3 regions of the Agromyces albus genome follow, and region 2 is predicted to be linked to each of the others. Evidence: predicted binding sites of a transcription regulator. Region 2 holds the regulator's gene; each other region holds the start of a gene.

Region 1 (10,549 bases), 1.7 Mb from region 2:
GTCAGCCGCGAATCGCGAGCAACCACGCGTAGAGCGCCATCGACACGACGTACAGCGTGACGACCGCGCCGTATCCGAGCACGCGGGCGCCCCGAGAGGCACCGCCGTCGAGCCACCAGGAGAATCGGGCGAACACCCACGGCACGAGAAACCAGCCGAGGAGTTGCGTGCTCACGAGATTGCCGATGAACAACGACAGCCAGATCGGCACGCCGTGACTGTCGATGAGGGGTGCGCTCACGAAGTATCCCCAGAGGTAGACGAGTGGATACAGCATCAACAGCACGAGCAGGTTGTTCTTGAACACCGGATCGTCAGCACCCGGGCCCGGTGCCCAGAACCCGAAGCCGACCGCGGATCGAGTGAGCGACATGTTCTCGTTGAACGCCGAGCCTTTCGCCAGGAGCTCCTGCCGCTCGTCCGACTGGAGCCATGCCGACAGGTGCTCGTCGGTGTCGAACGAAAGATGCATCACCCAGTCGTCGCTCAGCCCCGGCGCCGGGGCTTGCAGACGGTGGCCGCGGAAGCCTTCAAACCGCGACTCCGCCTCCATCACCTCGCTCTGCCACTCGAGGAAGTCGTGTTCTCGTTCCGCCGGCAGCCGAGTGGCGATCACCGCAGACACCAACTCCGAGCGTTCCTCATGATCACCTGTGTAGAGCTGGACGTTGTCGTTTCCCACGAACATCGGGTCTGCATCTCGGAGGAGCGCACCACGTTCCGCGCTGTGCAACCATCCGCGAGCAGCGTCGACGGTCGAGAACCGCTGGGCCGTGATCCAGTCGACCTGGCCGGGCGGCGTCGGCGGCAGAACCCAACGATCGAGGTATCCCGGCCAGGACGATAACGCATCGCCAACCCGCTTCTCCCATTCTGCGTACGCGGGATGATCAGCGTCGGCGACACGGCGATGGATGATCAGGTTCGCCGGCATGGATCACGCCTTCTTGTAGGCGCGCTCACCCATGATCCAGGTCTCGTCGACGCACCGTTCGTCGCCGACCATCATCACGCCGAACAACAGGGCAGCGGCGTCCTCCGTGCTGGCCGGCCCGTGCTCGTCCACGAGCAGGCTTTGATGCCACTCCATCGCGGGCGGACCGGCAGTCCAGTCGAGGGCCACGAAGTCGGCCTCCTTGCCGACCTCGAAGTTGCCGACCCATTCATCGATGGAGAGCGCCTCGGCCGCACCCAACGTGATCGAGTAGAACGCGCGATACGGGGAGAGCTTGTTCCGTTCGGCTTCCTCGAGGTCTTGCTCGCGAGGGTTCACGCTGCCATCGAGAAGGGTGTTGTTGAGCATCCCGACCTTGTACGCGTCTTCCAGCGCGTTCAGCATGCTGAACCGGTTGCCACCGCCCATGTCGGTGCCGAACGACAGCTTCACGCGATGCTCGGGATCCGTGGCGCGTCCAAGTCGGAACAGACCGCTCCCGAGGAACAGGTTCGATGACGGGCAGAAGGTGACGGATGCGCCGGACGCCGCGAACCGCCGGAACTCGCTGTCACTCAGCCAGATCCCGTGGCCGCCCGAGAACCTCGGACCGACCAAGCCGTATTTCTCGTAGACGCCGAGATAGTCGTCGCAATCCGGATGTACCGCGAGCACAGCCCGGATCTCAGCCGGATTCTCGGAGATGTGCGTGTTCACCCACAGATCCGGATTCGCCTCCTTGAGACGCCGGCATTGCTCGAGCAGCTCCTTGCTGGCGCCCAATCCGAACCGCGGAGTGATGGCGTACAGGTTGCGACCGGCAGCCGAGTACCGATCGATCAGGTCTGCGCTGTCGGCGTAGAAGCTCTCGGGTGTCACGAGGTAGTCATCGGGAGCGAACCTGTCGATGCCGGTCAGACCGCCGATCACCCGCATGTTCCGTTTCGCTGCCTCGTCGAAGAACACTTCGGTGGTCACCTTGTAGCTGCTCGTGAACGCCTGACAGGTCGTCGTACCAGATGCCAGGAGGGTGTCGAAGAACCGTTTGGCGCCATCTTCGGCGTACTCCCGGTCGCCGTACCTCATCTCCTCGGGGAACACCGACTTCTCGAGCCAGGGCAGCAACTGCTCGCCGTAGGCACCGAGCATGCGGGTCTGCGGGAAGTGGATGTGCCCATCGATGTAACCCGGTGTGATCAGACGGCCCGGGATTTCTGTGACCTCGACGTTCGGATAGTCGCCCGAGATGTCTTGGTAGTCGCCGAACGCGACGATCATCCCGTCGTCGATCACCAGCAAGCCGTCGTGGACGAATCGGGCGGCCCGGTGTTCTTCACCGACGTGCTTCCACGGATCGTCGATGAAGTCGAAGAATGTCGCGCGAATCGCTGTCTGAACCATGTCGGCCGATCTTTTCGGTGGAACTCGAGCAGAACGTGCTTCCGGGTCAGCAATTACAGGCTACCGAGCGAGGTACTGCCCTGACCACACTGCGTGCGCCCCCACTGCAGGTGCCAGCGACTACGAGTGCCCGCTCACGAACTCCGTGACGCGCGGGGCGAGTCCGGCGCCGACCTCGGCGGCGGGCCGCTTCGCGCCCTTCACCTCGAATGAGTGGTTCGCATTCTCGATCCAATCGAGGGTGGCGGTGGGGCCGATGCGGGCGACGAGTTCATCGAGCTGCCCGTTCGGGATCGCGAACGGGTCGTTGCGGCCCTGGAGGAACAGCATCGGCACCGTGATGCCGGGCAGGTGCTCGTCGCGCGCCTTCTCTGGCTTGCCCGGCGGGTGCAGCGGGTAGCCGAGGTAGATGAGTCCGGCGACGGCCATGCCGTCGGCGACGGCCATCGAGGCCATGCGGCCGCCGAAGGACTTGCCCGCGGCCCAGATCGGCTCACCCTCGGAACCGCGAGCGGCTGCGGCATCCGTCGCCGCCCGCCATGCCGCGATGGCAGCCGGAGGGCGATCGGGAAAGCGGCGGCCGGCCTCACGGTAGGCGAAGTTGAAGCGCAGCGTCGCGAACCCGTCGTCGTTCAGCGCCCGCGTGAAGCCGGCCATGAACGGATGCTCCATGCCGGCGCCCGCACCGTGGGCGACGACGATCGTGGCGGCGGAATCCGCTGGGCGCGCGTACACACCCGACACGGGCGTGCCGTCGACGTCGATCGTGATGTGCTGCTCGGTCGTCATGGGAACAGGTCGAAGATGTCGCTCACGGCGGTGATGACGGAACCGGCGCCGTCGGTGAGATCGCCGACGGCTGCGGGGAGCTCGCTGAGGCTCCCGACCGCGTCGATGGCGTCGGCGATCTCGGCGGTCAACTCGAGGAGGTCGCCCACGGTGTCGAGGTTCGTGCGCTCGACGGCGGCGCCGTCGAGCTTGAGTTTGGCGATCCACTCGCGTTCGAGTCCGAAGAGCATGGCGTAGGGGAGCAGGCGCTCGTGCAGGTGGAAGCGGGCGAGCGGGTCGGCGGCGGCGTCGGGTTGGGGCTCGTCGCTCGGCGAGCTCGCGGGGCCGGCACCGGCACCGGCCGCGGCATCCGTCGCACGCAGCTCGACTCGGCCGCTCGCGGCATCCGTCGCCCGCAGCATCGCCCCGCTCGGCGACTGCAGCACTCGCAGTCGATCGGCCTCGGCGAGCTCCATGTACTGGCGCAGCCCCGCGAGGTGTTCTCGTTTCGGTTGCGACGGCGGCAGGAAGTGCCGCCACCACCCGGGCGTGACGAAGATCGTGGCGACGGTGGCCGCCAGGGCGACGATCGTGAGGATGAGTGCCGGCCAGTCGCCATCGATGATGGTGAAGACGAGGAACAGCACCTCGACGAGCATGCCGAGATAGGCGAGCACGGTGAGCGTCACGCCGGGCCAGGTGACGCGGCGTTCGGCGATGAGGCCATCGCGAGCGAGGGCGTGCTCGGTGGTGAACACGAGCGTGCGCAGCCGGCTGCCGAGTGCCCGCCTGGCTGACGAGAAGCGGCGCACGCGCCCCGGGGTGTGCTCGGGGCCGAACAACACCTCGAGCAGCGCCACCTCTTCGGCGGTGAGGATGACGTTCGATTCGAGTTCGACGCCGATCGGCTCTCGCCTGCTGCCAGCGACGATCTTCACCTTGCGCTTCACCGCGAGATCGATGAGGGCAGCGGATGCCGCACGCCGGTCGGCCTCGAGCAGCAGCGCGTCGCGCAACACCGTGGACCCGCGCTCGGGCGCATACTGCACGACGCCCGGTGTCACCCGTTGGGCGGCGACCGCACGCGCGGCGAGGCCGAACCCGAGGATGAGGAACGCGGGAATGACCGCGAACACGATGACGGCGAAGAGCACGCGCCCAGTCTAGGCAGGCGTCGCCGGGTGAGGGAGGCTCACTGCACAGCGTGGATCGCTGGTGCGCTAATCGCCGACGAGCTCGCCGCGGATGCGCCGCAGGTCTTCCATGAGTGAGCCGACGAGGATCCAGTGCCCCGACTTGGGCGGCGTCACCACGAGCGCCGACGTCAGCGCGGGCACTTCCGACGTCATCGGCTCGGGCTCGGGTTCGGCCACGCGCACGAGCAGGCGCACGTCGTGCGCGACCCGTCGCAGTTGCTCGGCGATCGCCCGCACGGTGGGCTCGTCGTGCAGCGCGTCGTCGTAGTGGTCGGCGAACGCGCGCGTCATGCCGATGACCTGGGTGACGATGGGGCTCAGGCGTTCGAGCAGCTCCCGCAGCTGCACGAGCTCCGAGCGGTGCGCCGACCGGCGCGGGTTGAGGGTGAGCGACTCCTCGCCGGCGGCGATCGCGGCATCCGCGGCATCCCGCATCGGTCGCAGCAGCCGGGCCTCGATCATGAGCGCATCGACCGCGCCGGGGGATCGTCGCTGCTCGACCGCGTCGGCGAGGCGGTCGACGGATGCCGCGAGCTCGCCTCCGAGCAGCGCGACCTCGCCGCGGGCGGGCGCCACGGCCACGGGCGGCACGATGAGCGCGTTCACGACGATGCCGATCGCGGCGCCGATGAGCGTCTCGATCACGCGATCGAACGCGTATTCGGGTGACGCGGATCCGAGTGCGAGCACGAGCATCGCGCTGATCGCGACCTGGTTCGAGGTGCCGGGCGTCATCTTGAGCGCCCACGCGACGAGCATCGCGATCATGATGGCGGCGAGGATGATCCAGCTGCTCTGGCCGAGCCCGAGCGAGATGCCCGTCGCGATGACGACGCCGAGGATCACGCCGATGCTGCGCTCGATCGCCTTGCCGAACGACTGGTTGACGCTGGGCTGCACGACGAGCAGCGCTGCGATCGCCGCGAACACCGGCAGCGGCCCCGGGATCAGCCAGCCGGCCACGAGCCACGCCGCGATCGTCGCGACCGCTGCCTTCAGCACCTGCAGGATCGGCACACGCTTCGTCGCCCGGAACGTCGCGGTGAAGTTCATGCGCCAAGGCTAGCCGTGGCGCGTACGTGCTGGGCGAGAATGGAGCAGTGCCGCTCGGCACGCTCCGCCCGCTCGAACGAGGGCTCTCCATGCAGCGAACCGTGTCCGCCGAACTCGCCCTCCACATCGACGACCTGGCGCGTCTCGCGTTCATCGTCGCGGTGGCCGACCGCCCGGCCGAGGAGCGCTTCGAGCTTCGGCACGACGGCGCGCTGGTGAAAGCGCGTGAGGTGACGGATGCCGCGGGCAGCCGCATCCACATCGTCGACGTCGCGGCGGGTTCGCTCACCATGAGCTACTCGGCCAGGATCGAGGAGCAGGCCGAGGCGCCATCCGTCACCGAGCTCGAGCTGCTCGAATTCCTCCGGCCGAGTCGCTATTGCGAGGCCGACCACCTCGCCGCCACTGCTCGCGCCGAGTTCTCGGGTCTCGAGGGCCGCGAACTCCTCGCGGCGGTGAGCTCGTGGGTCGGCACTCGCCTCACGTACGTGCCGGGGTCGAGCCTGCCGACGGACGGCGCGATCCGCACCCTCCTCGGCGGCGAGGGCGTGTGCCGCGACTATGCGCACCTCGTGATCGGCCTGCTGCGGGCCCTCGACGTGCCCGCCCGGCTCGCCGCGGTGTACGCGCCCGGGCTCGACCCGATGGACTTCCACGCCGTCGCCGAGGCCCATGTCGAGGGCGCATGGCACGTCGTGGATGCGACGACGCTCGCCCCGCGCTCGTCGCTCGTGCGCATCGCCACCGGGCGCGATGCCGCCGACACGGCGTTCCTCAGCGCGTATGGCGGCAACGTGACGGTCGAGGCGATCGAGGTCTCCGCCGTCGCCGACGTGCTGCCCGACGACGACATCACGGAGCTCGTGCAGCTGCGCTGAGCGGAGTTCTTGCGGCGACATCCGGCCCCGGATTGCGGCAATTTCTTGACGATTGGCATCTTGGCACTCTCATGTGGAGAGTGCTAATCTGAAGGTACTTGAGCGACATCGACTCAAGTCTTGAACAACGCCGCAACGCGGCACTAGGGAGGAGTAGCCATGGCAATGTACTGGGACCCGTTCCGTGAGCTCGATCGCCTCGCTACGAGCATGCTCGACTCGAGGCAGGGACCGCGGGTCATGCCCATCGATCTGCACCGTGACGGAGATCACTACGTGCTGAACGCCGACCTTCCGGGGGTCGACCCGGGCTCGGTCGACGTCGACATCGACGGGCAGTTGCTCACCATTCGCGCTGAGCGCACCCTGCGTTCCGAAGAGGAGACGCAGTGGCTCGTGCGCGAGCGGCCGAGCGGGTCGTTCCTGCGCCAGCTCACGCTGGGCGACGGCCTCGACACTGCGGGCATCAGCGCACACTACGAGAACGGCGTGCTGAGCGTCGTGATCCCGGTGAGTGAACAGGCCAAGCCGCGCAAGGTGGCCGTGCAGGCCGCCCCGCGCGCCGAGAAGGAGGTCACGGCTTCGGCCAGCTGACCCACCGGCGAACACGCCCGCGAAGCCCGCCCCGCCGCCCAGGCAGGGCGGGCTTCGCCGTGCCGGCGCCCGGCGCTACGCGATCATCGGACCGGCGGGCGCGGCGGTGCGATCGACTCTCGTTCGATGAGTCGCTGTGGCAGCACCGTCGTCTCGGCGGGGCCGCCGTGGCCGGCCATCCGGCGCACGAGCAGTCGCGCAGCCTCGGCGCCGATCTCGTGGATCGGCTGCGACATCACGGTGATCGCGGGCGCCGAGAGGCTCGTCCAGTCGGCGTCGTCGAACGCCACGAGCGACACGTCGTGGGGGATCACGAGCCCCAGGTCGCGAATGGTGCGGAACGCCGCCTGGGCCACGAGGCTGTCGGATGCCACGATCGCGGTGGCGCCATCGCCGAGCAGTTCGCGAACGATGGTGTCGACGCCATCGCGGCGCGCGTTCAGACGCACGAATCGCTCGGGCTCCGGCACTCCGGCCTCCTGAAGCGACGCGACGAAGCCCGCGACGCGATCGCCGACCGAGCTCGAGGCCAGGCGGTCGCCGGCCCGGTACTCGGCGGGATGGCCGATCGTCGAGACGAACGCGATGCGCCGATGCCCGGCTGCGAGCAGCAGCTCGGCGAGCCGGCTCGCGCCCGCGCGGTTGTCGGCCACGACGGTGTCGACGTCGACGCCCTCGGCTGCACGGTCGAAGAGCACGAGCGGCCGGCCCGTCGCGATCGCCGATTGCAGGCTCTGCGTGTCGACGGATGACGCGGGCGCGACGATGAGCCCGTCGACGCGTTTCGCGAGCAGCACCGCGATCGCGCTGTCTTCGGCGTCGACCTCCTCGTCGGAGTTCGACAGCAGGAGGTCGAACCCGGCGGCCTTCGCGACATCCGACACTCCCCTCGTCGCCTGCGCGAAGAACGGGTTCTCGATGTCGCCGACGACGATGCCGATCGTGTGCGACTTGCCCGTGCTCATCGTCTTGGCCAGGGCATTCGGCCGATAGCCGAGCTGCTCGGCCGCCGCGAGCACGCGATCGCGCACGGCGTCGCTCACGGCGCCGTAGTCGCCGAGCGCTCGCGCGGCGGTGGCCTTCGAGACCTTGGCGGCCGCCGCGACATCGCTCACGGTGGTCTCGCGGCGGCCGTTCGCCGAATCTGATGCCATCGATGCTCCAGGAAGAAAAGTGTTGACGGATGTCTCGAGCGCGGAGTACTGTCCCAGAAACGCATTGAGACCGGTCTCAATCTACGACATTGAGACCGGTCTCAACAAGAGCTCGAGGCTTTCCCGCTTCGGCGCCTCGCGTTTCCCGCATCACCCACTGCATCGAACCCCCACAGAACAGGAACTCCCGTGACGCAACGTACGCACCACCGTCGCTCGGCGATCGTCGCGCTCGCCGCGGCGGCCGCCCTCGCCCTCTCCGCCTGCGCCGGCGGCGGATCGGCCGCCGAGACCGAAGACAATCCCTACAACCTGATCACCCCCGGCCAGATCCGGGTCGCGAGTCTCGGCGACGCGAAGCCCTACACCTTCACCGACGAGTCGGGAGAGTTCACCGGCTTCGACGTCGAGCTCTTCACGGATGTCGCGAGCCGCATCGGCGTCGACGACGTCGTTTTCACCGGCCAGGACTTCTCTGGCCTCCTCGCCGCTGTGGCGAACGGCCAGTTCGACGTCGGCGTCGCCGCCATCGGCATCACCGACGAGCGCAAGCAGACCGTCGACTTCTCGGAGGGCTACCTCGCGGGGTACCTCACCGTGATGGCACATCCCGACGCGGGCATCGCCGACGAGGCCGGCCTCGCCGGCAAGCGCCTCGGCGTCGTGCAGGGCACCCTGCAGGAGGCCTACGCGGTGAAGCACTTCACCGAGACCGAGCTCGTTCGCTTCCCCGACAACAACGCCGCGATCTCGGCGGTAAACAGCGGCAGCATCGACGCGCACTTCCTCGACTACGAAGCCGCCAAGGAGTACGGCGAGCAGTACGGGCTCGTGAACGCGCTCGACATCCCCTCGTTCGACGCACCGGCCGGGTTCGCGATCGCGAAGGGCAACACCGAGTTCCAGCAGGCGCTCAACGAGGCGCTCGCCGCCGCGATGGAGGACGGCACCTGGAAGGAGCTCTACGAGAAGTGGTTCCCGGGCTCGCCGATGCCCGAGCAGTACCTGCCGTCGGCGGAGCAGACCGAATAGCTCACCGCGAGCACTCCGGTGCGGGTCGTGCAGAGCATCTGCGCACAGCAGCACTCGCGTACAGCGTCGCGTGACCCGCACCGGATCATCCCCCACCACCGGAGCACACCATGGACTGGCTCGACAACATCATCAAGACCTTCTTCGACTTCGACGCGATGTGGCAGGTCTTCCCGCAGTTGCTCGGCGTCGGGCTCGTGAACACCCTCGTGATCTCGATCTGGGCGACCGTCATCGGCGTCGTGCTCGGAATGATCGTGGCGATCATGGGCATCTCGACCTCGCGCTGGCTGCGGGTGCCGGCGCGCATCTACACCGACGTCTTCAGGGGCCTGCCCGCGATCCTCACGATCCTCCTCATCGGGCAGGGCTTCGCCAGGTTCAGCCAGCAGGTCTTCGGCCCCTCGCCGTATCCGCTCGGCATCCTCGCCCTCAGCCTCATCGCGAGCGCCTACATCGGCGAGATCTTCCGGGCGGGCATCCAGAGCGTCGACCGCGGCCAGCTCGAGGCGTGCCGCGCCCTCGGCATGAGTTACGGCAAGGCGATGCGCCTCGTCGTCGTGCCGCAGGGCATCCGGCGGGTGCTCCCGGCGCTCGTGAACCAGTTCATCGCGATCGTGAAGGACTCGAGCCTCGTGTACTTCCTCGGCCTCCTCGTCTCGGAGCGCGAGCTGTTCCGGGTCGGACAGGACGCCGCGGTGCTCACCGGCAACCTGTCGCCGCTCGTGATGGCGGGCCTCTTCTACCTCGTCATCACCGTGCCGCTCACCCACCTCGTGAACTTCTTCGACGATCGGTTCCGCACCGGCCGGCGGAAGGCCGCGCCGCCGAAGAGCGGCCTCGACGAGGTCGAGGAGATCACCCCCGTCCAGCCCCTCACCTACGGGAGCAACACATGACCTCCACCTCGCCAGTGCCCGTCGCAGACGGCCACCTCTACGAGGGCTCGAGCCTCGAGCTCGTCGACCTCTCGATGGCCTACGGCGACATCGATGTGCTCACCGACGTGAGCCTCGCGGTGGCGCCCGGCACGACGACGTGCATCATCGGGCCGTCGGGCTCGGGCAAGTCGACCCTCCTGCGGGGCGTGAACCGCCTGCACGAACCGAAGAGCGGCGACGTGCTGCTCGCCGGCCGGAGCGTGCTCACCCAGAAGCCCGACTCGGTGCGCCGTCGCATCGGGCTCGTCTTCCAGCACTTCAACCTCTTCCCCGACCACAGCGCCGAGCAGAACGTCGCGCTCGCCTTACGGAACGTGAAGGGACTCTCGCGTGCCGAGGCCAACCGCATCGCGAACGAGCGGCTCGCCGAGGTCGGTCTCGGCGACCGCACCGACCACCGGCCCCGCGATCTCTCGGGCGGCCAGCAGCAGAGGGTCGCGATCGCCCGCGCTCTCGCGATGGAGCCCGAGGTCATGCTCTTCGACGAGGCCACGAGCGCGCTCGACCCTGAACTCGTGAAGGGCGTGCTGAACCTCATGGCGAGCCTCGCCCAGCGCGGCATGACGATGCTCGTCGTCACCCACGAGATGGGCTTCGC
Region 2 (10,549 bases):
GGAACGGGAGGTGCTGTGGCGGCACGCGCGAGTGGATCGGTCAAGGCGAAGGCGGCGATCCCGCAATTGCCGTGGCACGGCATCCGCCCCGCATCGGTCGTGCTCGTGACGGGCGGCGAAGAGGTCCTCGCCGAACGTGCCACGACGATGCTCCGAGACTTCCTCCGCGCAGAAGATCCCGCGCTCGAGGTGAGCGACCTCGAGGCCGACGGGTATCGCCGCGGCGAGCTCCTCACCCTCGCGAGCCCCTCACTGTTCGGCGAACCACGGCTCATCCGAGTGCAGGCCGTCGAACGCGCGAGCGACGACTTCCTGCTCGATGCCCTCGACTATCTCGGCCAGGTCGCCGATTCGACCACGCTCGTGCTCCGGCACAAGGGAGGCGTGCGCGGCAAGAAGCTGCTCGACGCGATCCGTGCAGGCACAGGCGGCGGCATCGAGATCGTCTGCACCGAACTGAAGAAAGACGCCGAGAAGCAGGATTTCGCCGCCACCGAGTTCCGTGCCGCCGGTCGCAAGATCAGCCCGGGGGCACTGCGTGCGCTCGTGGCGGCCTTCAGCGATGACCTCGCCGAGCTCGCCGCCGCATGTCGACAGCTCATCGCCGACGCTCCCGGCGACATCTCCGAGGGTGTCGTGGCGCGCTACTACGGAGGCCGCGTCGAGACCAGTTCGTTCGCCGTCGCCGATGCCGCGATCGCGGGCCGCCGTGGAGACGCGCTTATCGCCTTGCGCCACGCGCTCGACAGCGGCGCAGACCCGGTGCCGATGGTGGCGGCGTTCGCTATGAAGGTGCGCACGATGGCCAAGGTGTCGGGGGTGCGTGGCGGCGGAGCGCAGGTCGCCTCGTCGCTCGGGCTCGCGCCGTGGCAGGTCGACCGGGCCCGTCGCGATCTCGCCGGCTGGAACGATGAAGGGCTCGCTCTTGCGATCGAGGCGCTCGCGGCGACCGATGCGGCGGTCAAGGGCGCCGAGCGCGATCCGGTGTTCGCCCTCGAACGACTCGTCGGCGTCATCGCCTCCCGCGGGCGCGATCCTCGCTGAGGTCGCCTCGGCAGAGGTCACCCGCAGAGGTCGACCGGCCGTCTGCCGCAAATGACGAAGGCCCCGCACTCTCGTGCAGGGCCTTCGAGCTGAGTGGCTCGCGTCAGAGCGAAGCAACCTGCTTCGCGATCGACGACTTGCGGTTCGCAGCCTGGTTCTTGTGGATGACGCCCTTGCTGGCCGCCTTGTCGAGCTTGCGCGTCGCGACGCGGAGGGCGCTGGCCGCCTTCTCCTTGTCGCCCGAGGCGATGGCGTCGCGCGTCGCGCGAACGGCGCTCTTCACTTCGCTCTTGACGGCCTTGTTGCGCTCCTGCGCCTTGAGGTTAGTGCGGATGCGCTTGATCTGCGACTTGATGTTTGCCACGTGGTTCGTCTTTCCTTCTATGCGGGTACCGGATGTGCCGAGCGAAGGTAGAGGGGCCTCGCCGGCGAATCGTGCGGGGTGGGACCCACACGGAAGCCAACAGGCAACGATACCAGCTACTCCCCGGCCACACCAATGCGGCTCGTCGACGGCGCACCGGAGGCGGTGCCATCCTGAGCGGATCCCGATTCGCGTGCGATCCGGCGACGCCGTGCGGCCACCGCGGCGCGTCGTTCGAGTTCGGCCACGGCACCTGCCACGACGGCCGCGAAGTCGTCGGGGCGCACGAGGCTCACGAGATGGGTGGCGCCGGGCACGACGACGAGGCGAGCGTCGCGTGCAGCACGGAGCATCCGTCGTTCATCGAAGCGGAAGTGATCGAATCGGCCGTTCACGAGCCACACGGGAACCTCGATGCGGGCGAGCGCCGCCTCGGGGTCCATCGACGCCGCCGCCTCGAGCACGGGCGCCATGACGTCGAGGGCGACGCCGCCGGCGAGCACGTCCTCTGCAGCGCCGGGCGAAAGGAAGAGGCGCGTCATCAGATCGTGCAATGCGCGGCCGCGGTCGGGCATCCTCCCGATCAAGGCCGCGAGGCGGCGGTACCCGGCGAGTGCCGGACCACGGGGGCGGGTGCCGCACGACGCCGCCACGAGCCCGTCGAGGCGATCGGGATGCGTCGCCGCGAACTCCATCGCCAAGTAGCCGCCGAGGCTCAGCCCCACGAGCAGTCGCGGTACCGGGAGCGCGCCGGGCGGATTCAGCCCCTCATCGATGAGGCGCATCGCCTCGTCGAACGAGAACGGCTCGCCGAGCCGGGTTCCGTGCCCGGGCAAGTCGATCGCGACCACGTCGAGGTCGTGTCGTGCGAGCATGGCGCGCTGCTTCCGCCACATCGTCGCCGAGGTGCGGAGACCGTGCACGAGCACGACACGGGCGCGTGGCATCCGTCAGCCCGCCTCGGTGGCATTCACAACGCGCCTTACGACGTGCTTCACGACGTGAGCACCGGCAATCACGATGACGGTCATGATGCTGCCAGCCTAGCCAACGGGCCTCTTGCGCGACACCCGTCGAAAGCAGGGCCGGAACTCATGGGAGAATCGTCGGGATGTCCCCTCGAGCCGCCAATCCTCCGGTGCCCGCCGCCACCGACCCAGCGCTGATCCGCAACTTCTGCATCATCGCGCACATCGACCATGGCAAGTCGACCCTCGCCGACCGCATGCTCGGCATCACCGGCGTCGTCTCCGACCGTGACATGCGCGCCCAGTACCTCGACCGCATGGACATCGAGCGTGAGCGCGGCATCACGATCAAGAGCCAGGCCGTGCGCATGCCGTGGCAGGTCGGCGACACGTCGTACGCGCTCAACATGATCGACACGCCGGGTCACGTCGACTTCAGCTATGAGGTCTCCCGCTCGCTCGCGGCGTGCGAGGGAGCGATCCTCCTCGTCGACGCTGCACAGGGCATCGAGGCGCAGACCCTCGCGAACCTCTACCTCGCGCTCGAGAACGACCTCGAGATCATCCCCGTGCTCAACAAGATCGATCTCCCGGCCGCCGAGCCCGAGAAGTACGCGCGCGAGCTCGCCGACCTCATCGGTGGCTCGCCCGACGACGTCATGAAGGTCTCGGGCAAGACGGGCGTCGGCGTCGAGGAGCTGCTCGACCGCGTCGTCGAGCGCATCCCTGCGCCGGTCGGCAACGCGGATGCCCCGGCTCGGGCCATGATCTTCGACTCCGTCTACGACAGCTACCGCGGTGTCGTCACCTACGTGCGCATGATCGACGGTCATCTCGCGCCGCGCGAGCGCATCCAGATGATGTCCACGCGCGCCACGCACGAGATCCTCGAGATCGGCGTCAGCGCGCCCGAGCCGACGCCCGGCAAGGGGCTCGGTATCGGCGAGGTCGGCTACCTCATCACGGGCGTGAAAGACGTGCGCCAGTCGAAGGTCGGCGACACCGTCACGACGGCCGCGAAGCCCGCGACTCAGGCGTTGCCCGGCTACACCGAGCCGCTACCCATGGTGTTCTCCGGCATCTATCCCATCGACGGCGGCGACTACCCCGAGCTTCGCGAGGCGCTCGACAAGCTGAAGCTGTCGGATGCCGCGCTCGTCTACGAGCCCGAGACCTCGGTCGCCCTCGGCTTCGGCTTCCGTTGCGGCTTCCTCGGACTCCTCCACCTCGAGATCGTCACCGAGCGGTTGCGCCGCGAGTGGGGTCTCGACCTCATCGCGACAGCTCCGTCGGTCGTCTACGAGGTGACCACCGAAGACAAGAAGACGGTCACCGTCACCAACCCGAGCGAGTTCCCGACGGGCGCGAAGATCGTCGAGGTGCGTGAGCCCATGGTGCGCGCGGCGATCCTCGCCCCGAAAGACTACGTAGGCACGATCATGGAGCTCTGCCAGAGCCGCCGCGGTGCGCTCCTCGGCATGGAGTACCTCGGTGAAGACCGCGTCGAGATCCGCTACAACATGCCCCTCGGCGAGATCGTCTTCGACTTCTTCGACCAGTTGAAGTCGAAGACCGCGGGGTACGCCTCGCTCGACTACGAGCCCACGGGCGACCAGGCTGCTGATCTCGTGAAGGTCGACATCCTGTTGCAGGGCGAGCAGGTCGACGCGTTCAGCGCCATCGTGCATCGCGACAAGGCGTATGCCTATGGCGTGCTCATGACGGGGCGCCTGCGCGAGCTGATCCCGCGGCAGCAGTTCGAGGTACCGATCCAGGCCGCGATCGGCGCCCGCATCATCGCGCGCGAGTCGATCCGCGCCATGCGCAAAGACGTGCTCGCCAAGTGCTACGGCGGTGACATCAGCCGCAAGCGCAAGCTCCTCGAGAAGCAGAAAGAGGGCAAGAAGCGCATGAAGATGGTCGGCCGGGTGGAGGTGCCGCAGGAGGCGTTCATCGCCGCCCTGAGCGGCGACACCGAGAAGAAAGACGCGAAGAAGTAGGAGGCGACGGATGACTCGCCGAAGCACGTTCACCGACCAGTCGGTCACCTATGGCGCGATCGGGGCGACCCTCGCGCCCGATCTCCTGCGCTATCCGCCGGCGGGCTATCGCCCCGCTGAGGACGCGGTGCGAATCGGCAGCGGCATCGAGCGATTCGAGCGGGCCGCGGAATCGCTCATGACGTGGGGCATCCAGCGGGGCGCCGGCTTCACGGTCGACGACGTCTCCACGGGCACCGGTGCGCAGTACCCGGGCGTCGTCTACGACGCCGACGGCTCGCCGCTCGCCGACCAGCCGGCACCGCGCGCCGAGGAACGATTCGGCCCCGACGGAACGCCCTACATCGCAGCCGGCATGACGGCGACGCTTCGCCACAAGGGGCGCTTCCGCACGCAGTCCACGCCCGTACTCGTCGTCTACGTGCTCGACGAGCCCGACCGCATCGGCTTCGCCTACGGCACGACCGCCGACGGACCCGAGAGCGGCGAGGAGTCCTTCATCCTCGAGCGACGCGACGACGACACCGTGTGGCTCACCATCCGCTCGATCCTCGCGACTCGCGGCGGCATCCGCGGCCTGTTCGCGCCCGGCCAGCGGCGGAAGCGGCGCGAGCTCACTCGCGTCGAGCTCCGCGCCCTGCATCCTGCGGGTGGCGTGTAGGCGTGGGCTCCGCCCTCCCGCTCGGCGATCCGGCGCCGGCCGACGGCGTGCTGCCGCCTTCCGCGGCCGCAGGTGCCGCTGAGCGCGCATTCGGCGTCTACGTGCACGTGCCCTTCTGCCGGGTGCGCTGCGGCTACTGCGACTTCAACACGTATACGGCCGGTGAGCTACGCGGTGCAAAGCAAGCCGACTACGCCGACCACGCCATCGGCGAGATCCGGATGTCGCGGCGAATGCTCGAGGCATCCGACGTGCCCGACCGCACCGCGCAGACGGTCTTCTTCGGCGGCGGAACGCCGACCCTGCTCCCTGCCGACGACCTCGTGCGCATGCTCGGCGCCGTTCGCGACGAGTTCGGCTTCGCAGCCGGCGTCGAGGTGACGACCGAAGCCAATCCAGATTCGGTGGGGCCCGACGACCTGCGGCGCCTCGCCGACGGCGGATTCACCCGTGTCTCGTTCGGCATGCAATCCGCCGTGCCCCACGTGCTCGCGGCGCTCGACCGCACCCACGACCCAGCACGCGTGCCGCTCGTGGTCGACTGGGCGCGAGATGCCGGGCTCGACGTGAGCCTCGACCTCATCTACGGCACGCCGGGGGAGTCGCTCGACGATTGGCGGCGAAGCCTGGAGTCCGCCATCGGGCAACAACCAGACCACCTGAGCGCGTATGCGCTCATCGTCGAGCAAGGCACGAAGCTCGCGAGGCAGATCCGCCGCGGCGAGCTCGCAACGCCCGACGACGACCTCGAGGCCGACATGTACGAGCTCGCCGAAGACCTGCTCGGTGCAGCGGGCTACGAGTGGTACGAGGTGAGCAACTGGGCGACCGCGCCCGCGCACCGTTCACGGCACAACCTCGGCTACTGGCGCAGTGACGACTGGTGGGGCGTCGGCCCCGGTGCGCACAGCCACGTGGGCGGCGTGCGCTGGTGGAACGCGAAGCATCCGGCGGCGTATGCCGAACGTGTTGCCGCCGGGGTGTCGCCGGCGGTCGGCCGCGAGGTGCTCGACGCGTCGACGCGAGAGACCGAGCGGGTTCTGCTCGGCACCCGCATCCGCGAGGGGATCGACCTCGGCTCGCTGCGCCCCGAAGGACGCACGGCGGTCGCCGGTCTCATCGCCGACGGGCTCGTTGATGCGAGAACCGCCCTCTCGGGTGGGCTCGTGCTCACGATGAGAGGGCGGCTGCTCGCCGACGCCGTGGTCAGGCGCCTGCTCGAGGTGTGATGCCGTTCAGCTCACGAACTTGATCGAGAGCGGGTACGAGTACGGCTGGCCCTGGTTCGCCTTCACGGCGGCGATGATGCTGAAGACGATGATCAGGACGCCGATCGCCGCCATCAGCAGGAAGCCGATGAGGATGATCGTGAGGATCGAGCTGACGATCATCGCGATGGTCATCGTGATCTGGAAGTTCAGCGCCGTCGCGGTGTGCGCGCGCACGAACGGTCCGCGATCCTTCAGCACGAGGTAGCCGACGAGTGCGGGGATGAACCCGAAGAAGATGCCGCCGAGGTGGATGAGCATCGACCACAGCTTCTCGTCGGCTGGGTTCAGCTGATTGGTCTGCTCGTAGGGGCTCGATGGCGGCGGCGGTGTTGCGTCGGACATGTAGTGCGTCTCCTAGGTCGTGTCGCCGAAGGGCGGTACTCGGTCGATCTCATGCTGGCACAGACAAGCGCGCCGGGGGCGGATTTCGCCTTCCCCGGCGCGCTCGTCGGCCGCGTGGTGACGAGCGTCTACTTGATGAGACCTACTTGATGAGACGCACGGAGAACGGGTAACGGTAGTGCTTGCCGTCCTTCGCCTGGAGGAACGCGATGATCGAGAACACGACGCCCAGGATCCACACGACCCAGGCGAGCAGCGACAGCACGCTGCCGAGGCCGAAGGTGACGACGGTCACGAGCGCCGTGACGATCCAGACCGCGATGTACGCGAAGACCAGCGTGATCTGGAAGTTCAGCGCCTCCTTGCCCTCGGTGTTCGTGAACGTGCCACGATCCTTGAACACGAGCCAGATGATGAGCGACGGCAGGAATCCGAGGACTCCACCGAGGTGTGCGAATGAACCCCACTGGATGTCCTGCTCAGGCGACAGTGGCGCGGCAGCGACCGGCTGCGGAGCTGCAGGCTGCTGCGGCGGCGGGACGTTGGGGTCGGGAGTCTGAGCATTGGGGTCGGTCATGAGCGTGCCTTTCGAAGGTTCTCTGATGAACCGCGACTGTGAAGGAGATTCGCAGCCAGTGGTGACGCGCGGATTACCCATACGGTAGCGCCGACACCCGCGGGCTGGCAACGACTACGGCACGGATGTCGCGATATGATTGGCACTCAGGGAGAACGAGTGCTAAGCCGGTGCATGGAAAGCGAGGGTCATGGTCTCCGAACGGAGTCTCGCGGTGCTCCGCGCGATCGTGCAGGACTACGTGGCGTCACGCGAGCCCGTGGGCTCGAAGACGATCGTCGAACGCCATGCGTTCGGCGTCTCCGCCGCGACGATCCGCAATGACATGGCGCTCCTCGAAGAGGAGGAGCTCATCGCGGCGCCGCACACGTCGTCGGGCAGAATCCCCACCGACAAGGGCTACCGCGTCTTCGTCGACCAGCTGACCGACGTGCGTCCGCTGACCCAGGCGCAACGGCAGGCGATCGAGACCTTCCTCGGCGAGTCGAGCGACCTCGACGAACTCCTCGCACGCACCGTGCGGCTGATCGCCCAGCTCACGAAGCAACTCGCCGTGGTGCAGTACCCGAGCTTCACGAGCGCCCGCGTGCGGCACGTCGAGCTCGTCTCGCTCGCGCCGAACCGGGTGCTCTGCGTCCTCATCGCCGACTCCGGCCAGGTCGAACAGCGACTCGTCGAGCTCGAGCAGCCCGTCGACGAAGACACCCTCGCCGACTTGCGCGTGCGCCTCAACGACATCGCTGCGGGCGAGACGATGGCGGATGCCGCGATCGCCCTCTCGGGCGAGGTCCGCTCCGCCGATCGCCGTCACGCCGCAGTGATGCACACGCTCGCCGCGACGCTCGCCGAGCAGGCGCGCGTCCAGCGCACCGACCGGCTCGTCGTCGCCGGTGCCGCGAACCTCGTGCGAACCGAGCAGGACTTCGCGGGATCGATCCTCGGTGTCATCGAGGCGATCGAGGAGCAGGTCGTGCTCCTGAAGCTCTTCGGCGAGATGGCCACCGACGAGCACGGCGTCGCCGTGCGGATCGGGCGTGAGAACGCCTCCTTCGGCCTCGGGGAGACCTCGGTCGTCACGAGCGCGTTCGAGATCCCCGGGCGCGACATCTCCCGGCTCGGGGTCGTGGGGCCGACCCGAATGGACTACTCCAACAGCATGGCGGCGGTTCGCGCCGTGGCACGCTACCTCTCCCGCACCCTCGGCGAGAGCTGAACCCCGTCATTCGCCGCGACACCGGCGCATTGCATCCGGCAACCGAAAGGACAAGCCCTCCGTGGCCGACCACTACGAGGTCCTCGGCGTCGCACACGACGCCACTCCCGACGAGATCAAGAAGGCGTATCGGCGCCTCGCCCGAGAGCTCCACCCCGACGTGAATCCCGGAGCCGAGGCATCCGAGCGATTCAAATCGGTAACGCACGCCTACGACGTGCTGAGCGACCCCAAGCAGCGCCAGCAGTACGACCTGGGCGGGCAGGGCGGCTTCAGCGGGCAGGGCTTCGGCGGGTTCGGCGACATCTTCGAGACGTTCTTCGGTGCCGGCCAGGCCACTCGCGGGCCGCGGTCGCGACGCGAGCGCGGGCAGGATGCGCTCATCCGGGTGGAGGTCGGGCTCGAAGAGGTCATCTTCGGCACCCACCGCGACATCGAGGTCGACACCGCGATCACGTGCGGCACGTGCCACGGCAGCTGCTGCCAACCGGGCACCTCGCCCGTCACGTGCGACATCTGCCACGGCACCGGCTCGATCCAGCGCTCGGTGCGCTCGCTGCTCGGCAACGTCATGACGTCGAGCCCCTGCGGCACCTGCCGGGGCTACGGCACCGTGATCGCCACGCCGTGCATCACGTGCCAGGGCCAGGGTCGCGTGCGTGCCCGGCGAACCGTGCCCGTCGACATCCCCGCCGGCGTCGACACGGGTGTTCGCCTGCAGATGCCCGGCTCAGGGGAGGCCGGACCTGCCGGCGGCCCCAACGGCGATCTCTACCTCGAGATCAAGGTCAAGAACCACGAGGTCTTCAGCCGCAACGGCGATGACCTCCTGTGCTTCCTCGAGGTGGCGATGACCGACGCGATCCTCGGCACGAGCACGACGATCCCCGCGCTCGACGGAGACGTCGACGTAGAACTCAGGGCGGGGCTGCAGAGCGGCGAGATCCTCACCGTGAAAGACCGCGGCGTCACGAAGCTCCGCGGCACCGGACGCGGCGACCTGAAGATCGGCGTGCAGGTCGTGACCCCGACGAAGCTCTCGACGAAGGAACGCGATCTCATCCAGCAGTTCGCCGCCTCGAAGAAATCGCACGGGCCCGAGCTCGGACACTTCCAGCAGGGGCTCTTCGCGCGCCTCCGCGACCGGTTCCTCGGCTAGGCCGGCGTGAGCAGCCTGTACCTCGACGAATCGCTCGAACTCGGCGCCGTCACACCGGGTGCGACCGTCGAGCTCTCCGGCGACGAGGCGCGGCACGCGGTGACCGTGGCACGTGTTCGCACCGGTGAGCGCATCGCGATCGGCGACGGCCGCGGCATCCTCGTGCGCGGCGTGGTCGTCTCCACCGGGGCCCGCGAACTCGCGCTCGAGGTCGAAGAGGTGCTCGTCGAAGAACCCCCCGAGACGCGGATCACGCTCGTGCAGGCGCTCGCGAAGGGCGATCGCGACGAGCTCGCCGTGCAAGCGGCGACCGAGCTGGGCGTCGACGCGGTCGTTCCGTGGGCGGCCGCCCGATCGGTGTCGCGCTGGGAGGGCCCGAAGGCCGAGAAGGGGCGCCAGCGCTGGGCGAGCATCGTTCGCGAGGCGGTGAAGCAGTCGATCAGGGCCTGGCTTCCGCCGGTTGCGCCGGTCACGACGACGGGCGACCTCGCCGGTCTGCTGCAGGGCACGCGGATGCTGCTGCTCGAACCCACGGCGACGACACCCATCACCGACATCCGGCCCGACGGTCGCGACCTCGCGCTCGTCGTCGGGCCCGAGGGCGGCATCGCGCCGCCCGAGCACGAGCGACTCGTGGCGGCCGGCGCGGAGCCGGTGCGACTCGGGGCATCCGTCTTGCGCACGTCGACGGCCGGACCGGCCGCGATCGCCGTGCTCAACGCTGCGCTCGGGCGGTGGTGAGCCATCGATCGCTACGATGGTGGCATGAGCGACTCCGGTGCACGGCCCTCCCTCTTCGAGCGGATCGCCACTCGTGAGATTCCCGCGCGCATCGTGCTCGAGACCGAGCGCGTGATCGCGTTCCACGACATCGCGCCCAAGGCGCCGGTGCACGTCGTCGTGACGCCGAAGGCCGGCGACTACCGCGACGTCGTCGAACTCGCAGCCGG
Region 3 (10,549 bases), 1.1 Mb from region 2:
GCGTCGCCGACTCGGCGAGCGCCGCCGCCGTCACGAGCCGGGCGCCGACCCGGAGCTGCGACGCTGGATCGAGGCTCGCCCGCGCCGCCGCCGCGAGGGTCTCCCCGTCGCGCGTGAGCCAGCCGACCGTGTCGAAGCTCGGCGCGAGGGGCAGCACGCCCTCGGTGCTCACCGCCCCATGCGTCGTGCGCAGTCCCCACAGCCCCTGGTACGACGCCGGGATGCGGATCGACCCCGCCGTGTCGGTCGCGAGCCCGATCGTCGCGTGCCCCATCGCGACCGCCGCAGCCGGGCCACTCGACGAGCCGCCCGAGATCGCACCGGGCACGGCGGGATTCGGCGGGGTGCCGTAGGCCGCGTTGCGTCCAGCGATGCTGTAGGCGAACTGGTCGGTCTGTGCGATGCCGCGAACGGATGCCCCTTCCGCCAGCAGCGCCCGCAGGCTCGCCGCCGAGCGCGGCTCGGGCCGTGCGCCCTCGAGGTACGCGGGCACTCCCGCCCCGATCGGGAACCCCTCGACCGCGAACACGTCCTTCACGGCGAAGGTCAAGCCGTCGAGCGGGCCCGACGCCGACGCACGGAGGAGCGGCTCGCCGACCACGCGCCACACGCGCGGGTCGAGTGCCCGCGGCGGGGCCGACACGTGCGCGGCCGTGATGCGCCACGCGCCCTCCTGGCGCTCCCAGAGCTGGGTGACGAGCCCTCGACCGCCCGCGAGCGGGGCGGTCACCGCGGCGACCCACGCGTGGTGGTCGCCGATGGGCCGCACGTGCAGCGCTTCGATCACGCGCTTCGGCGCGCCACCGCGGCGGCCGCGGAACCGGGTGATCGTGTCACGTCCGACGAGGAGCCCGCCCTCGTCGCCGCGAAGCGTCGCGTCGCCGGGCGCGAAGTACCCCTCGAGCGTCGTGAGGTCGTCGGACATGAGTGCAGCCTCGTATCCGAGTGCCGCCTCGACGAGACCGTCGGGCGCCCGGGCGCCCTCGGGGAGGTGCACGGGCACGCCGTAATGCACGCGCACACCATCGGCGCTCGGCTGCGGCATCCGCTCAGCCACGCTTCACCGCGCGGAAGTCGGAGGTGCGGATACGAGCGTGCACGCCCTTCACGAGATCGACGACCTGCGAGATGTCGAAGTCGGTCGCCGCGCTGAGGTACGCGTAGGCGAGGTGCGGCGCCATGCCGTAGCGCGCGCCGAGGAGGCCGATCGCCTGGCGCACGCAATTCTGCATGGCGAGGTCGAGATCGGCGTCGAGACCCGTGGGCACGAGGTACTCGCTCGTCTCGGCGAGCGGCCCGGCGATCTCGCCGAAGTCGCGCAGCGCCGTCTCGGCGGGCACGACCTCGAAGCGGATCGTGGCGCGCAGCGACGCCTCGAGCGCGGTGAGGGCGACCTCGCCGCCGCCTTGCGCGAAGTGCGGGTCGCCGACGTACGCGAGGGCCCCGTCGACCTGCACCGGCAGGTAGAGCGAAGCGCCCTCGGTGAGGAGGTTGATGTCGATGTTGCCGCCGTGCGCGCCGGGCGGCACGGAGTGCGGCCGCACGTCGTCGTCGACCGCGACGCCCATGATGCCGAGGAACGGCGCGAGCGGGAACCGGATGCCCCGCTCTCCGCCCTCGACGAGCGGCAGCGCGCCGAACCAGGCGCCGTGCTCGTCGCGCTCGATCGGGGTGAAGACGCTGACGTTGGCCTCCCCCTGCGGGTACTCCCCCGGCAGCGCGCCGCGACCGTGGCGATTCGAGATGACGCCGTAGGGCACGCGCGGGGTCGTGTCGACGACCGTGAGCTTCAGCAGGTCGCCGGGCCGGGCGCCGCGCACCCCGATCGGGCCGGGTGACGACGTGCGGGCCGTCCTTGGCCGGGTCGCGCGGATGATCGGATGCCGCGAGCGCCACGGCCTCGTCGAGCACGTGCTCGCGCTCGACGCCGTGCGACCGGAAGAACGCCGCAGGATCGCGGCCCTGGTCTTCGAGGATGCCCTCATGGCTCACCGTGTCGATGATGACCTCTGCGCCGTCGTCGACGGTGAGCACGGGCGAGTCCCCGCGCGCCGGCAGGCGGCCCCAACCGAGTGCGTCCGGCTCGGCCGGGAGGTACGTTCCGCCTCCGACGCCGGATCCGGCCTGCAGCACTCCCTGAAACTTGCCCATTCAGCGCCCCATCCGTGTGTCGCCACGACTGTCGTGTGTCATTCTTGGTCGAGAGTACCGTCCCGCCCGCCCGGTGCTCGCCGACGGCGTCGACACGGGGCCGACCTGCAAGGAGACCCCGTGATCTCGACCATGCGACGCCACCCCGCCGGCACACACCTCGGCCTGATGCTCGCCCTCACCTTCTCGACGGGCGTCATCGACGCGGTCGGCTTCCTCGGCCTCGACCGCGTGTTCACGGGCAACATGACGGGCAACATCGTCATCCTGGGCATGGCCCTCACCGGCGCCGACGACCTGCCGATCCTCGGCCCGGTGCTCGCCCTCGCGGGCTTCATGGTCGGTGCCGCGGTCGCCGGCCGCCTGCTGCGCGACCTCGTCGCCGGCTGGAGCACGAAGACGACCGTGGTGTTCTCGCTCGTCGCGCTCGTGCTCGTCGCGGCGGGCGTCACGATGATCGTGCTCGCCGATCCCGCCGAGCCGGTGCTGCTCGGCGTCACGACGGCGCTCGGCCTCGCCATGGGCGCCCAGGCCGGCGCAGCACGTCACATCGCGGTGAAGGATGTCACGACCGTCGTCGTCACCTCGACGATCACGGGCCTCGCCGCCGACTCGGTGTTCGGCTCCCGGGTCGACAAGCACCCGTGGCGCCGCCGCGCCGGCGCGATCGCGCTCATCGGCGCCGGAGCCGCTGTCGGCGCCCTCGCGCTCAACGTGCACATCGCCTTCGGTATCGCCCTCTCGGCGGCCATCACGATCCTCGTGGCCCTGCTCGGCCACCTCGGCCGCCCGCGCGAGGAGTGAACTCCTCGCACGAGGTCGCCGTGACGTTGAGCGGACGAGTCGCGGCAGGGGCCGGCGTCGGTTCGGCCGGCTCGGAAGCCGTCGCCGTCTCGGAGGGAACCGGAGCGGCGGCAGGCGCACTCCCGGCGAGCAGTAGCACTGCGATTGCGGAGGAGGCGAGCAGGGCGGCGAATCCGTGCCGCGGCGACGTGGTCATGGCGCCAGCGTAGGGTTTCGCGACAGCGGCATCCGGTCGCCGCGACGTCGTCACGATTCCATCACGCCTCGGGGTACGCCGAAGGGCGCCTCCCTGAGGAGACGCCCTTCGCGTTGTGACCTCGGCCCGGGGGCCGGAGATCGGTTCGGACTAGAAGTCCATGCCACCCGTGGGGTCGCCGGCCGGAACCGGGTTCCGCTCGGGCTTCTCGGCGACGACGGCCTCGGTCGTGAGGAAGAGGCCGGCGATCGACGCGGCGTTCTGCAGCGCCGAGCGCGTCACCTTGGCGGGGTCGATGATGCCCTGCGCGATGAGGTCGCCGTACTCGCCGGTCGCGGCGTTGAGGCCGTGACCCGCGGGCAGGCCCGCGACGCGGTTCGCGACGACGCCCGGCTCGAGGCCGGCGTTCAAGGCGATCTGCTTGAGCGGAGCCTCGATCGCGACACGCACGATGTTCGCACCGGTCGCCTCGTCGCCCGTGAGCTCGAGGGTCGCGAACGCACGCGCACCGGCCTGGATCAGGGCCACGCCACCACCGGCGACGATACCCTCTTCGACGGCGGCCTTCGCGTTGCGCACGGCGTCTTCGATGCGGTGCTTGCGCTCCTTGAGCTCGACCTCGGTCGCAGCGCCCGCCTTGATGACGGCGACGCCGCCGGCGAGCTTCGCGAGGCGCTCCTGGAGCTTTTCGCGGTCGTAGTCCGAGTCGGTGTTCTCGATCTCGGCACGGATCTGCGCCACGCGGCCGGCGATGGCCTCGGGGTCGCCAGCGCCCTCGACGATCGTGGTCTCGTCCTTGGTGATGACGACCTTGCGAGCCTGGCCGAGCAGGTCGAGGGTGACGTTCTCGAGCTTGAGGCCGACCTCCTCGGAGATGACCTGGCCGCCGGTGAGGATCGCGATGTCCTGGAGCTGCGCCTTGCGACGGTCGCCGAAGCCGGGAGCCTTGACGGCGACCGACTTGAAGATGCCTCGGATCTTGTTCACGACGAGGGTCGCGAGTGCTTCGCCGTCGACGTCCTCGGCGATGATGAGGAGCTGCTTGCCGGTCTGGATGACCTTGTCGACGATCGGCAGCAGGTCCTTGATGTTCGAGACCTTGCTGTTGACGATCAGGATGTACGGGTCTTCGAAGACCGCTTCCTGGCGCTCGGGGTCGGTGACGAAGTACGCCGAGAGGTAGCCCTTGTCGAAGCGCATGCCCTCGGTGAGCTCGAGCTCGGTGCCGAAGGTGTTCGACTCCTCGACGGTGACGACTCCCTCCTTGCCGACCTTGTCGATCGCCTCGGCGATGATCGCGCCGATCTCGGGGTCGGCGGCGGAGATCGATGCGGTGGCCGCGATCTCTTCCTTGGTCTCGATCTCCTTGGCCGCCGAGAGCAGCTCAGCGGTGACGGCTGCGACGGCCTTCTCGATGCCGCGCTTCAGCGAGATCGGGTCGGCGCCTGCGGCGACGTTGCGAAGGCCCTCGCGCACGAGCGCCTGGGCGAGCACGACCGAGGTGGTGGTGCCGTCGCCGGCGACGTCGTCGGTCTTCTTCGCGACCTCCTTGACGAGCTCGGCGCCGATCTTCTCGTACGGGTCGTCGAGCTCGATCTCCTTGGCGATCGACACGCCGTCGTTCGTGATGGTGGGCGCGCCCCACTTCTTCTCGAGCACGACGTTGCGGCCACGCGGGCCGAGGGTCACCTTCACCGCGTCGGCGAGCTGGTTGAGGCCACGCTCGAGGCCGCGGCGGGCCTCCTCGTTGAAAGCAATGATCTTTGCCATGTGTGTTTCTCGTCCTTTCCCGGACGTCTTCAAAGATTCGTTGGTTTAGCACTCAAAACGAGTGAGTGCTAAGACGATTCTGGCACTCGACCGCCGCGAGTGCAAGCGAGCGCGAGCCGCCTCGGCAGCGCCCGTCCCCATGCCGGTCGCGCCGTCGAGGCCGAGTCTGATGGGCGGCCTACGGCTGGAACGTCACCGATCCCTCGTTCGGAACGAGCTCGACCCACGTGTTCCCGGGCGCGAGTCGCAATCGGCTGCCGTCGGCGGCGGTGAGCACGATCGGCGAGCCTGCGGCATCCTTCGACCAGGTGCCGTGCGCCGTGCGGCCGCCGGCCGAGACCCACGCCTCGCCCGAGCCGACCATGATCGTGCGCGGTACCTCGCCGAAGCTCCAATCGATTCCGACTCGCAGGGTCACCACGTTGGTCGCCCGCACACGCTCACCCGAGGACTCGACGTCGGGCTCGCCCTCCTGCCAGCGCAGCCAGACGGATGCCGCGGCATCCCACTCCCACACCGGGAACCGCGCGTCCGAGAACACGAGGTCGATGCTCGAGGTGGGGGTCGCCGCGAGAGCCGGCGCGGCGAGCGGGTCGGCCGAACCGTACGCGAACTGCACGGGCGGCGGTGCGAGCTCCGAGTTGCGCGCCACGGCCTCTTGGGCGGCGAGGATCACGTCGTGCGGCCCCGGGCGGTCATCGGCGCGGTGGAACAGGCCGGTGTCGTCGAAGTCGAACACGATGTTGACGAGCCCCGTCGACCTCATCATGTCGACGAAGTGCTCCTGGCCTCCGGAGTAGGCGATGATGCCGCCGAACGGGGTGGCGATGTCGGGGTCCATCGGGCGGATGGAGCGCACCGGCCCGACCTCCTCGGGCACGTCCGAGTGCCACACGGCGAGATATCGCGTGATTCCGCCCTCGACGAGCTCTTCGAAGACGATGTCGCTGCGATTCAGGGCGATCTGCGGCCGGGCCGCCTCATGATTGTCGATCTTCACGCCGAGGGCGGGATGGCCGAGCGGCGCTTCGATCATCATGCCTCGCAACGGCGCGAACGACACCGAGATGGGCGGAGTGGTGGTGACGGGGCGACCGGGCTCGCTCGGCGCCGAATCAAGCTCGAGTGGGCTGCCTTGGCATCCCGAGAGCAGCAAGACAGATGCCGCGAACGCACCGAGCGTGGCCAGTCGTCGTCGCGATGGCTCCCCGGCCGGCCCGCTCATGGCGTCAGCGTAGTCGTGAAGCGCGACGGAAGCGGGCGCCGCCGCGGCGCGCCCTTCCCGAGGTGCCGGCGAAGCGCGAACGCGCCGCCGGACTGCCGGCAGCGCGTTCATCAGCGCGACTCAGGCGGGGCGAACCGCCTCGGCCTGCGGACCCTTGGAACCCGTGCCGACCTCGAAGACGACCTGCTGGCCTTCCTCGAGCACCTTGTATCCGGACATATCGATCGCAGAGTAGTGGACGAAGACGTCTGAGCCGTCACCGTCGACGGTGATGAACCCGTACCCCTTCTCAGCGTTGAACCACTTGACGGTTCCGTTCGCCATGCGTTGCTCCCATGTTGCCGTGTTGGATCAGCACGTGCCTCTCGCCTGTACCGGGTCTCAGAATCGCGCTGGCGGGCACCGCGAGCGGCACCGGGCGTTCACACGGGATTGAGCGACCAATTCCAGATAGTAACGACGTGACGCGCGGGCACAAGAGGCTGGGCGCAAGGAATGGTCGCAGATTGGCAACGATTCGCGCGAGATCAGCCTGCAGTGGCGTCTGCGTAGTCGGATCCGAGCACGACGACGAGTGGCGTCTCCGTTCCCGCGAACTGGTCGGAGAGGCGCACGTCGGCTTCGGGCAGGAGCTGGGCCACGCCTCGAGCTGCGCCCTCGAGCTCGGCAGCGGTGTAGTAGACGATCGTCTCGGTGAGGTCGTTCGCGCTCGCGTTCGCCGTCGTGCCCACCGGCACGCCGCCTGCCGTGAGGGTCTCTGCGGCTCGCGCCGCGAGCCCCGAGGTCGACGTTCCGTTCAGCACGAGCACCGCGATGTCGGGGGCGATCGTCGGCTCGGCGGTGGCGACCGGCTCGGTGGTCGGGGTGGCGACGGGCGGCGCGAGGAAGTTCAGCCGATCGTTCGAGACCACGACTGCGCCGATGCCCACGGCCGCGAGCACGATCGTCGCCAGCGCGGCCCAGCCGAACGCCACCCACCTGGCGCCGCGACGCGCCGGCGCGCGATGCGCCCCCACCCGCTCCATCCCGTGCGGGATGGAGTCGAATCGATCGCGGGGGAACTTCTGCGCCATGGGTCCAGTCGTCGGTTCGGGGCCGGCTCAATCGAGCGGTCGGCCGATCGAGAGCGAACGCCGGGAGCGCGCCGCCACGCGCGCCTCACGCATCCGCTGGAGTCGTTTGATGAGCATCGGGTCGTGCCGGAGAGCTGCCGGCGAGTCGATGAGCTCGCCGAGAATCCGATAGTAGCGGGCGGCCGAGAGTCCGAACTCCTGCCGGATCGCGTCCGCCTTCGCGCCGGGATGCTGCCATGCTCTCGCCTCGAATGCGAGGATCTGCAGCTCTCGCTCGTCGAGCACCGCATCGTCGCGGTGGGAGGGCACGCGCTCGGCGCTCATCCGTTCCTCCCGTCGCAGCGGATGGTCCGCCTGCAGCACATCCTAGGCACCCCGGGCATGGAGTGCGCCGAGCGCCGACGGCGTGTGAGTGCGGAACAGTGGGCCGCCGGTCGACGTTGCAGTTCCTTGCAGCAAGACCTGCGAGCATGGTGGGGCCACCGTGGCCGACGCCGAGAGGAGTGCTCATGGAATACCGCGTGAACAAGAGCGACGAGGAATGGCGCGCCGAGCTCGACGCCGACCGGTTCGCCGTGCTCCGCGAAGCGGCCACCGAACGGCCGTGGACCGGTGAGCTCCTCGACGAGGAGCGCGCCGGCGTCTACTCGTGCGCGGCGTGCGGCGCCGAGCTGTTCAAGAGCGGCACGAAGTTCGACTCCGGATGCGGATGGCCGAGCTTCTACGAGTCGGTGAGGCCCGAGGCGGTCGAACTCCTCGAAGACACCTCCCTCGGCACGGTGCGCACCGAGGTGCGCTGTGCGGCCTGCGGTTCCCACCTCGGCCACGTGTTCCCCGACGGCTTCGGCACGCCCACCGGAGACCGCTACTGCATGAACTCGATCGCTCTCGATTTCACCGCCGAGTCCTGAGCGTGGCTTCCGCGCGCGAGGCTGCGCTCACGAGACGGTCGTCGTCGAAGGTGACGGATGCCGCTCCCGACGATGACGCGATCGTGTCGCTGCTCGACGCCGCGGCACGGGTCGCCGACCATGCGTCGCTTCGCCCCTGGCGGGTGATCGCGCTCCGCGGAGCGGCGCGCGCCAGACTCGGCGAGGCGCTCGTTGCCGCGGCCGGCCTCGAGGGCGAGCACGCGTCACGCCTGGCGGCGAAGCCGCTTCGGGCGCCGCTGCTCCTCGCGATCGTCGCCGTCACCACGACGCACCCGAAGGTTCCCGAGTGGGAGCAGGAGGCGTCGGCAGCGGGCGTCGGGCACGTGCTGAGCCTGCTACTCGACGAAGCCGGATGGGGCGTGATGTGGCGCACCGGGCCGTACACGCGGCATCCGGTCGTCGCTCGCATGCACGGGCTCGGCGAACATGAGCGGTTGCTCGGCTGGCTCTACGTCGGCGGACGCATCTCCCGCCCGCGTGGCGAACGCGACGGCTCGATCGCGGCCGGCCGGTTCAGCTCCCTCGACTGACTCCTGCTTCGGCCTCGCCGGCCTGCACCGCCACGGCGTGCTTGCGCCGCGACCACCTGATGCTCGCCACGACCACCGCGACGAGGGCGAGCGCCGTGCCGCCGACGGTCGCGACATCGACGGGACGCCCGCCAGTGGGCAGCACGAGGTCGAGCGTGAGCGCCGCGGCGAGCTGGCCCGCGACTCCGCAGAGCGCGAGCAGCAGCACGCCCACCATGCGTACGAGCGTGGCCTGGCCGGCGATGAAGATGCACCCGATGGCGCCGCCTGCGTAAAGCCACGGTTCGTCGGGCAGCGACTCGGGCCAGCCGACGATCGCCGCGCGCACGAGCACGACGACGACGAGCGCGGCGGTGCCGACCGCGAAGTTGAACACGGTCGCCGTGAGGGCGCTGCCGGCCTCGATCTTGACGCGGCCGTTCACCGCCTGCTGCCAGCCCACGGCGATGCCCGCGAGGAACGGGAACAGCATGAGCCAGAGCGGCACCTCGTGCGCGAGTTGCGCCGAAACCGCCCAGCCGATCGCGGCGAGTGCGAGCACGGCGCCGATGACGCGGGTGACGGTGAGCGGCCTGCGACCGCCCGGCCCGAGCCCGACGAGGTCGAAGACGATGCCGCCGATGGTCTGGCCGGCGACGATCGCGACCGTGAAGAGCGCGACCCCGATCACCCCGGCCGAGAGGCCCTGCGTCGTGACGAACCACGCCCCGGAGAGGCCGCCGAGCACCATCCACCAGGCGAGGCGGCGCTCGCGGAGCGCTGCGCGGACGCGCGGGAATCCGGCACGTCCGGGTCGCCAGAGGGCGAGGCTCACGAGGAGGATCACGAGCCCGCTGCCGAACGAGATGGCGGCTGCGGTGAACGCGTCGTCGATCGCTCCCGCGAGTTGGCCGTTGATGCGGGACTGCACCGCGGTGAGCGCCCCGCACGCGAGGGCGAACACGACCGCAAGCCAGAGCGGCAGTCGTGCGCGCTCGGCGTGGTGGTGTGTGCTCATCTGGAGCCGCCTGCGGGACTCGAACCCGCAACCACCGCTTTACAAGAGCGGTGCGCTACCAATTGCGCCAAGGCGGCGAGGGCGTTGCCTCCCCGACATCCTATCGACAGCACGAAGACCCGGCACGATGCCGGGACTTCGTGGTGGTCGAGTGGTCGCCGCTGCGACTGCTAGGAAGCAGGCGTCGGGGTCGGGGTCGGCGTCGGGTTCGACTCGAAGCTCTGGCCGGCCGCCTGGAGCACGAACAACTGGAACTCGGCAGGGTCTTCCAGCGAGCCCTTGTACTGGTTGCCGTTCACGAGCACCGTCGGAGTGCCCGTGATCGACTCGAGGTCGGAGTTCGGCACCTTCGAGGTGAGTGCGCGGTTCGTGGCATCCCCCACCCAGGCCTTGAACTGCTCGTCGTCGATGCACTTGTCGATCGTCGAGCGCGAGCTCACGCCCGCCTCTTGCGCGAGGGCCTTGATCTCGTCGTTCGTGAACCCCGTGGAGCCCTCGTCGGGCTGGTTCTCGAAGAGCAGTGCGTTGAAGTCGAAGAACGACTCGGGGGACGAGTTCGCGACGCACGCCGACGCATTCGCTGCTCGCGCCGAGTATCGCGTGCCCGCCGACTTGTTGGTGAGGATGGCGATGGGGTGCACCTCGAGGGTCGCGGCGCCCGACTCGATCATGGTGCGGATCGATTCGGAGTTCGTCTTCTCGAACTGCCCGCAGAACGGGCAGAGGTAGTCGATGTACATGACGATGTTCGCGACCGTGCCGCTGTCGTCGGGGACCGTGGGCGTGGGCGTGGCCTTGGGCTCCAGTGCCGGCGTCTCGACGGCCGCGATGCCGGACTCCCCGCCGACGAGCACGATGCCGTCGCTCGCCA

The links. Region 2 encodes HrcA, which represses chaperone genes, less so after heat shock. Its sites were predicted from a motif close to TTNGCACTCGNNNNNNNCGAGTGCNAA; they were not measured.
Region 1: QFZ29_RS15010 (Hsp20/alpha crystallin family protein) is a predicted target of HrcA. The motif match lies at 6,291-6,317, and genes of this name have one in related genera.
Region 3: groL (chaperonin GroEL) is a predicted target of HrcA. The motif match lies at 4,967-4,993, and genes of this name have one in related genera.

What each region holds. Positions count from the first base shown of each region.
Region 1 is NZ_JAUSWX010000001.1:3,171,639-3,182,187, reverse strand. Features, by position in the region: gene QFZ29_RS15040 (antibiotic biosynthesis monooxygenase) at 2-934, opposite strand; gene guaD (guanine deaminase) at 938-2,335, opposite strand; gene QFZ29_RS15030 (alpha/beta hydrolase family protein) at 2,456-3,124, opposite strand; gene QFZ29_RS15025 (DUF2207 domain-containing protein) at 3,121-4,257, opposite strand; gene QFZ29_RS15020 (FUSC family protein) at 4,324-5,352, opposite strand; gene QFZ29_RS15015 (transglutaminase-like domain-containing protein) at 5,442-6,230, shown strand; gene QFZ29_RS15010 (Hsp20/alpha crystallin family protein) at 6,390-6,824, shown strand; gene QFZ29_RS15005 (LacI family DNA-binding transcriptional regulator) at 6,908-7,978, opposite strand; gene QFZ29_RS15000 (ABC transporter substrate-binding protein) at 8,168-9,010, shown strand; gene QFZ29_RS14995 (amino acid ABC transporter permease) at 9,121-9,909, shown strand; gene QFZ29_RS14990 (amino acid ABC transporter ATP-binding protein) at 9,906-10,549, shown strand, end outside.
Region 2 is NZ_JAUSWX010000001.1:1,486,825-1,497,373, forward strand. Features, by position in the region: gene holA (DNA polymerase III subunit delta) at 16-1,044, shown strand; gene rpsT (30S ribosomal protein S20) at 1,148-1,408, opposite strand; gene QFZ29_RS06965 (alpha/beta fold hydrolase) at 1,525-2,355, opposite strand; gene lepA (translation elongation factor 4) at 2,520-4,376, shown strand; gene QFZ29_RS06975 (DUF1990 family protein) at 4,387-5,037, shown strand; gene hemW (radical SAM family heme chaperone HemW) at 5,040-6,266, shown strand; gene QFZ29_RS06985 (DUF4870 domain-containing protein) at 6,273-6,650, opposite strand; gene QFZ29_RS06990 (DUF4870 domain-containing protein) at 6,793-7,227, opposite strand; gene hrcA (heat-inducible transcriptional repressor HrcA) at 7,418-8,440, shown strand; gene dnaJ (molecular chaperone DnaJ) at 8,502-9,599, shown strand; gene QFZ29_RS07005 (16S rRNA (uracil(1498)-N(3))-methyltransferase) at 9,606-10,340, shown strand; gene QFZ29_RS07010 (histidine triad nucleotide-binding protein) at 10,365-10,549, shown strand, end outside.
Region 3 is NZ_JAUSWX010000001.1:2,576,165-2,586,713, forward strand. Features, by position in the region: gene QFZ29_RS12100 (AtzH-like domain-containing protein) at 1-1,045, opposite strand, end outside; gene QFZ29_RS12105 (acetamidase/formamidase family protein) at 1,050-1,985, opposite strand; gene QFZ29_RS12110 (YoaK family protein) at 2,272-2,955, shown strand; gene groL (chaperonin GroEL) at 3,302-4,921, opposite strand; gene QFZ29_RS12120 (DUF3048 domain-containing protein) at 5,100-6,146, opposite strand; gene QFZ29_RS12125 (cold-shock protein) at 6,267-6,470, opposite strand; gene QFZ29_RS12130 (LytR C-terminal domain-containing protein) at 6,674-7,219, opposite strand; gene QFZ29_RS12135 (DUF3263 domain-containing protein) at 7,247-7,543, opposite strand; gene msrB (peptide-methionine (R)-S-oxide reductase MsrB) at 7,729-8,130, shown strand; gene QFZ29_RS12145 (nitroreductase family protein) at 8,133-8,681, shown strand; gene QFZ29_RS12150 (DMT family transporter) at 8,665-9,678, opposite strand; tRNA gene QFZ29_RS12155 (tRNA-Thr) at 9,680-9,755, opposite strand; gene QFZ29_RS12160 (DsbA family protein) at 9,849-10,549, opposite strand, start outside.